DNA from 2 places in the Pseudonocardia xishanensis genome. Region 1 is predicted to be linked to the other one. Evidence: riboswitches for the same ligand, from Rfam matches in the RefSeq annotation. Region 1 holds a riboswitch; the other holds the start of a gene.
The links. A riboswitch is a leader RNA that binds a small molecule or an ion and turns the genes downstream of it on or off. The one in region 1 is predicted to bind cobalamin.
Positions count from the first base shown of each region.

Region 2: another riboswitch for cobalamin. It lies ahead of ABD993_RS24425 (hypothetical protein); the one in region 1 lies ahead of cobN (cobaltochelatase subunit CobN).

Region 1 covers NZ_BAABGT010000075.1:292,478-296,886, reverse strand. The annotation lists gene cobN (cobaltochelatase subunit CobN) at 1-2,233, opposite strand, end outside; cobalamin riboswitch at 2,292-2,411, opposite strand; gene ABD993_RS24965 (precorrin-3B synthase) at 2,544-3,803, shown strand; gene ABD993_RS24960 (precorrin-8X methylmutase) at 3,800-4,409, shown strand, end outside.
Region 2 covers NZ_BAABGT010000075.1:170,052-174,460, reverse strand. The annotation lists gene ABD993_RS24435 (hypothetical protein) at 11-157, shown strand; gene cobT (nicotinate-nucleotide--dimethylbenzimidazole phosphoribosyltransferase) at 158-1,867, opposite strand; gene ABD993_RS24425 (hypothetical protein) at 1,864-2,223, opposite strand; cobalamin riboswitch at 2,279-2,399, opposite strand; gene ABD993_RS24420 (histidine phosphatase family protein) at 2,360-2,959, opposite strand; gene cobA (uroporphyrinogen-III C-methyltransferase) at 2,956-4,167, opposite strand; gene ABD993_RS24410 (cobalamin biosynthesis protein) at 4,250-4,409, opposite strand, start outside.

The DNA of each region.
Region 1 (4,409 bases):
TCCCCCACTCCCCGCCCTCGAGCCGGACATCCACGATCCCCGCGGCCGCGTCCGGGTCCCAGCCCGCGGCCTCCATGTCGGCGACCAGCCCGTGGGCCAGGGCCTCGACCTCGTCGACCGTCACCCGCGCCTCGGAGCCGTCCTCGACCAGGCCCAACGCCTCGCGCAGCCCCGGCACGCTCTGCTCGCCGCCCCACATCTGCCGGGCGCGGAGCATCGCCAGCACCAGGTCCACGCGCACCGAGCCCTCGGGAGCCGCGGCGAGCACGTGCAGGCCGTCCCGGATCTGGACGTCCTTGATCTCGCAGAGCCAGCCGTCGACGTGCAGCAGGAAGTCGTCGAACTCGGCCTCGTGCGGGCGCTCCTCCAGGCCGAGGTCGTGGTCGAGCTTCGCGGCCTGCATCAGCGTCCAGATCTGCTGGCGGATCGCGGGCAGCTTGGCGGGGTCGAGGGCGGAGACGTTGGCGTGCTCGTCGAGCAGCTGCTCCAGCCGGGAGATGTCGCCGTAGGTCTCCGCGCGGGCCATCGGCGGGATCAGGTGGTCGACGAGCGTGGCGTGCGCCCGGCGCTTGGCCTGCGTGCCCTCGCCGGGGTCGTTGACCAGGAAGGGGTAGATCAGCGGGAGGTCGCCGAGCGCCGCGTCCACCCCGCAGCTCGCGGACATCCCGAGGGTCTTGCCCGGGAGCCACTCCAGGTTCCCGTGCTTGCCGATGTGGACGATCGCGTGGGCGCCGAAGCTCTCCGCCACCCACCGGTACGCGGCCAGGTAGTGGTGCGACGGCGGCAGGTCGGGATCGTGGTAGATCGCGACCGGGTTCTCCCCGAAGCCGCGGGGCGGCTGCACCATCAGCGTGACGTTCCCGCTGCGCAGCGCCGCGACGACGATGTCCCCGTTCTGGACGTACTGCTCACCGGGCGGCGGGCCCCAGTGCTCGGTCACGGCGTCGCGGAGGTCCTGGGGCAGGGTGTCGAACCAGGCCCGGTACTGCTCGGCCGAGATGCGGATCGGGTTGCCCGCCAGCTTCTCCTCGGTCAGCCAGTCCGGGTCCTGTCCGCCCGCCTCGATCAGGGCGTGGATCAGCGCGTCGCCGTCGCCTGCGGCGACCCCGGGGAGGTCACCGGCGTCGTACCCGGCCTCGGCCATGGCCCTCAGCAGCGCGACGGTCGACGCCGGCGTGTCCAGCCCGACGGCGTTCCCGATCCGCGCGTGCTTCGTCGGGTAGGCGCTCAACATGAGCACGATCTTCTTGTCCGCGTTGGGGATCCGGCGCAGCTCGGCGTGCCGCACCGCGATCCCGGCGACCCGCGCGGCCCGCTCGGGGTCCGGGACGTAGGTGGAGAGCCCGTCCGCGTCGATCTCCTTGAAGGAGAACGGGACGGTGATCAGCCTGCCGTCGAACTCGGGGACGGCGACCTGGGTGGCGACGTCCAGCGGGGAGAGCCCGTCGTCGTTGGACTCCCAGGTGGCGCGGCTCGAGGTCAGGCACAGGCCCTGCAGGATCGGGACGTCCAGCGCGGCGAGCTCGGTGACGTCCCACTCCTCGTCCTCGCCGCCCGCCTGCGCGGTGGCGGGCTTGGTGCCGCCCGCGGCGAGCACGGTGACGATCATGGCGTCGGCGGCCCTGAGGGTCTCCAGCAGCGCGGCCGGGGCCTGGCGCAGGGAGGCGCAGAAGATCGGCAGCGGGGTGGCGCCCTTCGCCTCGATGGCCTGGCAGAGCGCCTCGATGTACGCGACGTTCCCGGCGATCTGCTGGGCGCGGTAGTACAGCACCGCGACCGTCGGGCCCGGCCGGTCGGCCGACTCCCGTTCCAGCACTCCCCATTCGGGCAGGGCGATCGGGGGCGCGAAACCCTCGCCGGTGAGCAGCACCGTGTCGGAGAGGAACGCGTGCAGCTGGCGGAGGTTCTCCGTGCCGCCCTGCGCGAAGTAGGTGTGCGCCTCGGCCGCGACGCCCGCCGGGACGCTGGAGAGCTCCATCATCTCGGCGTCCGGGGCCATCTCGCCGCCCAACGCGACCAGCGGGGTCTCGCCGGCCCGCAGCAGGTCGAGCCCGTCCTCCCAGTACCGGTAGCCGCCGAGCACCCGCACCACCACGACGTCCGCCTCCGCCGCCATGGCGGGCAGGTCCGCGAGCAGCACGCGGTTGGGGTTGGCCAGGACGAAGTCCGCACCGGAGGCCCTGGCGGACAACAGGTCCGTGTCCGACGTCGACAACAGCAGGACACGGGTCATCGAGATTCCCCTCCTCGGGATCCTCGTCCCGGGTCAGACGTGCAGGTCGGCGTGCGGGCAGTGTCCTGGCTCCCGGATCGTCGCTCGCCCCGGCCTTCCGGGTCTCCCCGTGGCCTGTGGCGGGGTCTGCTCCCCGGTGACAGTGGCGGGACCGCGCCGGACTCGCACCGGCTTCCTGGCCCACTCGCCGTTCTTCGGTTGTGGGGCCCACTCTCCGCAACCGGGTGGGTCCGCGTCAACCGGGCCGGTGCGCGTCTCGACGGGCGGGAGGCGCCACCGCGGACCCGCCCGCCATGCCTACAGTGTCGCGGTGACCGCCCCCCGCACCCGCGCCGACGCCTGCCCCGGCGTCCTCGCCCCGCACGACGCGGCGGACGGCGCACTGGCCCGTGTGCGGCTGCCGGGCGGCGTGGTCACGGCCGCCCAGCTGCGGGTGCTCGCCGGGTGCGCCGAGGACCTCGGAGACGGCGCGGTGCACCTCACCTCGCGAGGGAACCTGCAGCTCAGGGGCCTGGACCGGGCGGACCCGCGGCTCGGGTCGCGGCTCGTCTCGGCGGGTCTGCTGCCGTCGACCACCCACGAGCGGGTGCGCAACATCGTGGCCTCTCCGCTGTCCGGTGTGGACGGTGGAGTGGCGGACGTCCGGGGCCTCGCCGCCGTGGTCGACGCCCTGCTCTGCGCCACCCCGGAGCTGTCCGCCCTCCCCGGCCGCTTCCTCGTCGCCCTCGACGACGGGCGCGGGGACGTCGCCGCCGAGGAACCCGATCTGTGCTGGTTCGCGACGGCCGCGGACCGGGGATCCCTGCTGGTCGCGGGCGTGCCGACGGGTCTGGGGTGCGCACCGCGGGACGCGCCGTCCCTCCTCGTCGCGGCCGCTGAGGCGTTCCTCACGCTGCGCACCGAGGACACCGGGTGCACGAGCGCCTGGCGCGCCGCCGAGATCGACGACGCCCCGGCCCGCATCGCCGCCGCCCTCGCCCGGATTGGCACTCCCTCGGACGGTGATCCACACCTCGGGAGCGCGGCGGTCGCTCAGCGACCGCTCCGTTCCACGGGAGTGGATCTCGTGGGGGTGCTGGGGGGCCGCGCGGTCGGGGTGGCTCCGGTGCTCGGCGAGCTGTCCGCCGCCCAGCTGCGGGCGCTGGCGCACTCCGCGCCCGAGGTGCTCGTCACCCCCTGGCGCACCCTGCTCCTGCCCGACCCCGAACCCGGCGCCGCGGACCGGCTGCGCGCGGCGGGCCTGGTGACCGAACCCGGCGACCCGGCTCTGCAGATCAGCGCCTGCGCCGGGCGGCCGGGCTGCGCGAAGTCCCTCGCCGACGTGCGCGGGGACGTGCGTGCGCTCCTCGCCGACCTCCGCCACGACACCCGCGGACCCGCCGACAGCTCGGACAGCGCCGACACCGGCTCCCGGGGCGTCACGACCGCCCGCGCCCACGTCGTCGGCTGTGGGCGGCGGTGCGGGGCGCCGCACGGCCCGCACCGCGACGTCGTGGCCCGACCCGACGGCACCTACGAGATCGACGGCCTGCAGGCCGGCCTCCGAGCACTCCTGGAGAGTCCCGCATGACCAGCGACTACATCCGCGACGGCGCGGAGATCTACCGGCGCAGCTTCGCCACGATCCGAGCGGAGGCGGACCTGTCCGGGTTCCCGGCGGACGTCGGGTACGTGGCCGTCCGGATGATCCACGCCTGCGGCCAGGTCGACCTGACCCGCGACATCGCCTACTCCCCCGGCGTCGTCACCGCCGCCCGCGACGCCCTGCGCGCGGGCGCCCCGATCCTGTGCGACGCCATGATGGTCGCCTCCGGCGTCACGCGGTCGCGGCTGCCGAAGGACAACGAGGTCGTCTGCACGCTGCGGGAGCCGGAGGTCCCGGGAATCGCGTCGGCCCTCGGGAACACGCGCTCGGCGGCGGCGATGGAGCTCTGGGGCGACCGGCTCGCGGGCGCCGTCGTCGCGATCGGCAACGCCCCCACGGCTCTGTTCCACCTCCTCGACATGATCGACGCAGGCGCCCCGCGCCCCGCCGCGGTCATCGGGATCCCGGTGGGGTTCATCGGCGCCGCGGAGTCCAAGGCGGCGCTCGCCGCCCGCACCGACCTCGAGTACCTGGTGGTGCACGGCCGTCGCGGCGGCTCGGCGATCACCGCTGCCGCGCTGAACGCGCTGG
Region 2 (4,409 bases), 120 kb from region 1:
CATCGCCGCCGTGTACGAGCTGGTCACCGAGGTCCGGCAGGACGTCCGTGCCCCGGCCACCCACACCGACCAGCGCTTCGACGCCGTCGACCAACGCTTCGACGGCATCGAGGCCACCCTCCGGGTCATCCTCGAGCGCCTCCCGCCGACCGGCTGATCAGGCGTCCTTGTCGGCGACCCCGGCGGCGTCGAAGGTGGCGACCTCGGCGAGCGCGCGGGCGGCGCCCTGGACGACCGGGAGGGCGAGGAGGGCGCCCGTGCCCTCCCCGAGCCGCATACCCAGGTCCAGCAGGGGGTCGAGGCCGAGGTGCGCCATCGCGAGGGCGTGCCCGGGTTCGGCGGAGCGGTGTCCGGCCACGCAGTAGTCGATCGCGTCGGGGGCGAGCACGGAGGCGACCAGCGCGGCGGCGCCGGCGTTGACGCCGTCGAGCAGGACGGGGACGCGCAGGGCGGCCGCGCCGAGCACGAACCCGGCGAGCCCCGCGTGCTCCAGCCCGCCGAACGCGGCGAGCAGGTCGAGCCCGTCCTCCCGGGTCAGCCGGTCCACCGCCGCCTGCACGACGTCCGTCTTCAGGGCCAGGGTGGCGTCGTCGATCCCGGTGCCCCGCCCGGTCGCCTCGGCCGCGGAGGCCCCGGTCACCGCGCAGATCAGCGCCGCGGCGGCGGTCGTGTTCGCGATCCCCATGTCGCCGGTGACCAGCAGCCGGTTCCCGGCGGCGACGAGGTCGCGGGCGACCTCGATGCCCACCTCGACGGCCTGCTGCGCCTCCGCACGGGACAGCGCGGGCCCGACCGAGAGGTCCGCGGTGCCTGCCCGGACCCGTCGGGGCAGCAGGCCCGGGACGGGGTCCAGGGGTGCCGCGACACCCACGTCCACCACGCACACCTCGGCCCCGAGCTGGCGGGCGAAGGAGTTGACCACCGCGCCCCCGGCCAGGAAGTTCCCGACCATCTGCGCCGTGACCTCCTGCGGCCACGGCGACACCCCCTGCGCGTGCACCCCGTGGTCGCCTGCGAACACGGCGACCGCCGCGGGCTCCGGCACCGGCGGCGGGCACTGCCCCGCGATCGCCGCGAGCCGCACGGCCAGGTCCTCCACCCGGCCGAGCGAGCCCCGCGGCTTGGTCATCCGGTCCAGCCGGTCCCGCGCCTCCGCGGCCGCCTCGGCCGACGCCGGGGTGATCTCCGCGACCGTCTCGTCCAGCAGGCTCATGGCCACCTCCCCGGGCAGCGCCCGGTCTCCGTACCGCTCCGAGTGCACGGCCCAGCGCAGCGGCCGCCGCCGCGCCCAGCCCGCGCGGGCCAGCTCGGGCTCGGCGGCGAACTCCCGCACGTGCCCCACACACAGGTAGGCGACGACCTCGACGTGCCCGGGCAGCCCCAGCAGCTCGGCGAGCGCGCGCAGCCCGTCGTCGTCGAAGAAGCTCACCCAGCCGACGCCCAGCCCCTCGGCGCGCGCCGCCAGCCACAGGTTCTGCACGGCCGCGGCGGTCGAGTGGGCGGCCATCTCGGGCCTGCCGTGACGGCCGAGGGTGTGCCTGCCACCCCGCGTCGGGTCGCTGGTGACCACGACGTTCACCGGGGTGTCCAGCACGGCCTCGACCTTGAGTGCGGCGAACGCCTCGGCCCGGGCCCGCGGCAGCGACGCGGCGAACGCCTCCCGCTGCCGCGCGACCAGCTCCGCGACCCGGGCACGCGTCCCGCGGTCCCGCACGACCACGAAGTCCCAGGGCTGCGAGAACCCCACGCTCGGCGCGGCGTGCGCGGCCTCGAGCACTCGGACCAGCACGTCGTCGGCGACCGGGAGGTCCGGCAGGAAGCCGGCGCGGACGTCCCGCCTGCCGTGGACGGCCTCGTACAGGCTCACCACAGGGGCGAGAGCCTCGGGGGCACCACCGCGACACCCGGGACCGCCGACACCTCGGCGTCCACCGCGACGCGCAGCCCGTCGACCACCGCGCGCCAGGCCGGGTCCGCGGTCGGGTCCCCCGCCACCGCGACGGCCACCGTGCAGGGCCCCTCCAGCGCGAGCACCGCGCTCACCGCCTGGACCGCGCCCGCGGGTTCGACGGCCTCGACCCGCCAGGCCTCGGCGTAGAACAACACCTCGGACTCGACCTGCGGGACGACGAACACGTGGTCCGCGGCCGCCAGCAGGTCCGCACCCCCCGCGGCGTCGGGATCACCCGCGCCGACACCGAGCACGACGACATGACCGGACATCGTGGCCTCCTCGAGGGTCCGCGCCCTCATCGTGGAATCACCGGCGACGGCCGCGAGTGTCCTGGCTCCCGGATCGGCACGCGCCCCCGACCTTCCCCTCGGCGAGGGTGGTCGGGCGTGGGGACGCGCTCCCCGGTCACAGTGGCGGGACCGCACCGGATTCGCACCGGTTTCCTGCACTGCCGTCCCCCGAACCAGACCACGCGGGAGTCGCGGACGCAAGCAGGACCTCACCGTTGTGCGGGATCCGACAGCGCGGATCACGCAGGATCGCCCGGATCGTCTCCCCGTGCGTGACGAGGACCGCACCGGTCGGGTCGAGCCCCCGCACCCGGGCACACAGGGCCCGGAAGGTCTCCCCGCCCGGCGGCGCCCAGTCCGGCCCCGCCGCGGCGAGCAGCGGGGCGTAGGGCGCGGCGGGCCGCCCCTCCCACGCCCCGTGCGACTGTTCCCGCAGCTCGGGGCATTCGTGAACGGGGAGGCCGAGCACCCCCGCGAGGATCTCGGCGGTCTCCGCCGCGCGGCGCTGCGGGCTGGTGAGGATCCGGTGGGCCGGGACCTCCGCAACGGCGGCGCCTGCGGAGGTGGCCGGACCGACGAGGAGCCGACGGAGCTCCGCGGCGGCGGCCCGCGCCTGCGCCCGCCCCCGCGCGGTCAACCCGACGTGGCGCGTCGAGCCCTGCAGGAGCCCGGCGGCGTTCCAGGTGGACTCGCCGTGCCGGACGAGCCAGGTCACCCCCGGTCCGACAGCCCCGCCACCGGCCCCACGACGACGATCGCGGGCGGGCTGATCTCGTGCGCCTCGATGTCCGCGGCGACCGCGTCCAACCGGGACCGCAGCGTGCGCTGGATGCGGGTGGTGCCGTCCTGGATCACCGCGACGGGGGTGTCCGCGGCACGGCCGTTCGTGATCAGCGCGTCCGCGAACAGGCCGATCCGCTCGACGGCCATCATCAGCACGATCGTGCCCGTCATCCGCCCGAGCGCGGTCCAGTCGACGAGGCTGCGCGGGTCCCCGGGCGCGACGTGCCCGGACACCACGACGATCTCGTGCGCCACCCCGCGGTGGCTGACCGGGACGCCCGCGACCGCGGGCGCGGCGAACGCGCTGGTGATCCCGGGTACGACGGTCACCGGCACCCCGGCCGTGGTGCAGGCCTGGACCTCCTCGAACCCGCGGCCGTAGACGAACGGGTCGCCGCCCTTGAGCCGCACCACGAACCTCCCGGCCCTCGCGTGCTCGACCAGCAGCTCGTTGATCCGCTGCTGGGCCATCGCCCGGCCGTAGGGGATCTTGGAGGCGTCGATCACCTCGACGTCCGGGCCCAGCTCCTCGATCAGGTCCCGCGGGCCGAGCCGGTCGGCGACGACGACGTCCGCCCGCGCCAGCAGCCGCCGCCCGCGGACCGTGATCAGCTCCGGGTCGCCGGGCCCGCCGCCCACCAGCGCGACGCCGGGCAGCACCGGCTCGGCGGAGTCCGACACCACCCCGGCCTGCAGCGCCTCGACCAGCGCGGTCCGCACGGCGGCGGAGCGGCGGTGCGCGCCGCGGGCGAGCACGCCGACGGTCAGCCCGTCGTACCGGCCGGTGGCGGGGGTGACGGCCGTGCCGAGACTGCCGTCGTCCGCGCGCACGCAGAAGATCCGGCTGCGCTCCGCCTCGACCCCCACGGCCGCGTTGACCTGCGGATCGTCCGTGCAGGCGAGGACGTACCAGGCGCCTTCGAGATCTCCGTCGACGTACTCGCGGGGGGTCCAGGTGATCTCCCGCGCGGTCGCCATCCCCTCGACGGCCGGGGTGACCTCCGGGGACACCACCTCCACGAGGGCGCCCGCCGCGATCAGCCGGGACACCCGCCGCTGCGCGACCTGCCCACCCCCGACGACGACGACCCTGCGGCCCCCCAGATCGAGGCCGACGAGGTACTGGTCGTGCTCGGTCACGCGCTCGTTCCTTCCCAGTCTGTGGCGTCCGGAAGCATAGATGGCCGGAGAGGCGTCCCGAGCCGACTACCCCACGGGGGTATCACACGTCACCCTGGCCCGAAGCGCAGGCCACGGTGACCCGCCCGACGACGGTCTTCGGCACGAGCAGCACCGCCCCCGCCCCGGCGACCCGCAGCGCCGCCGCCTCCGCGACACTCGGCGTCCCGACGGCGGCGTCCGCCCGCGCGCTCCCCCGACCC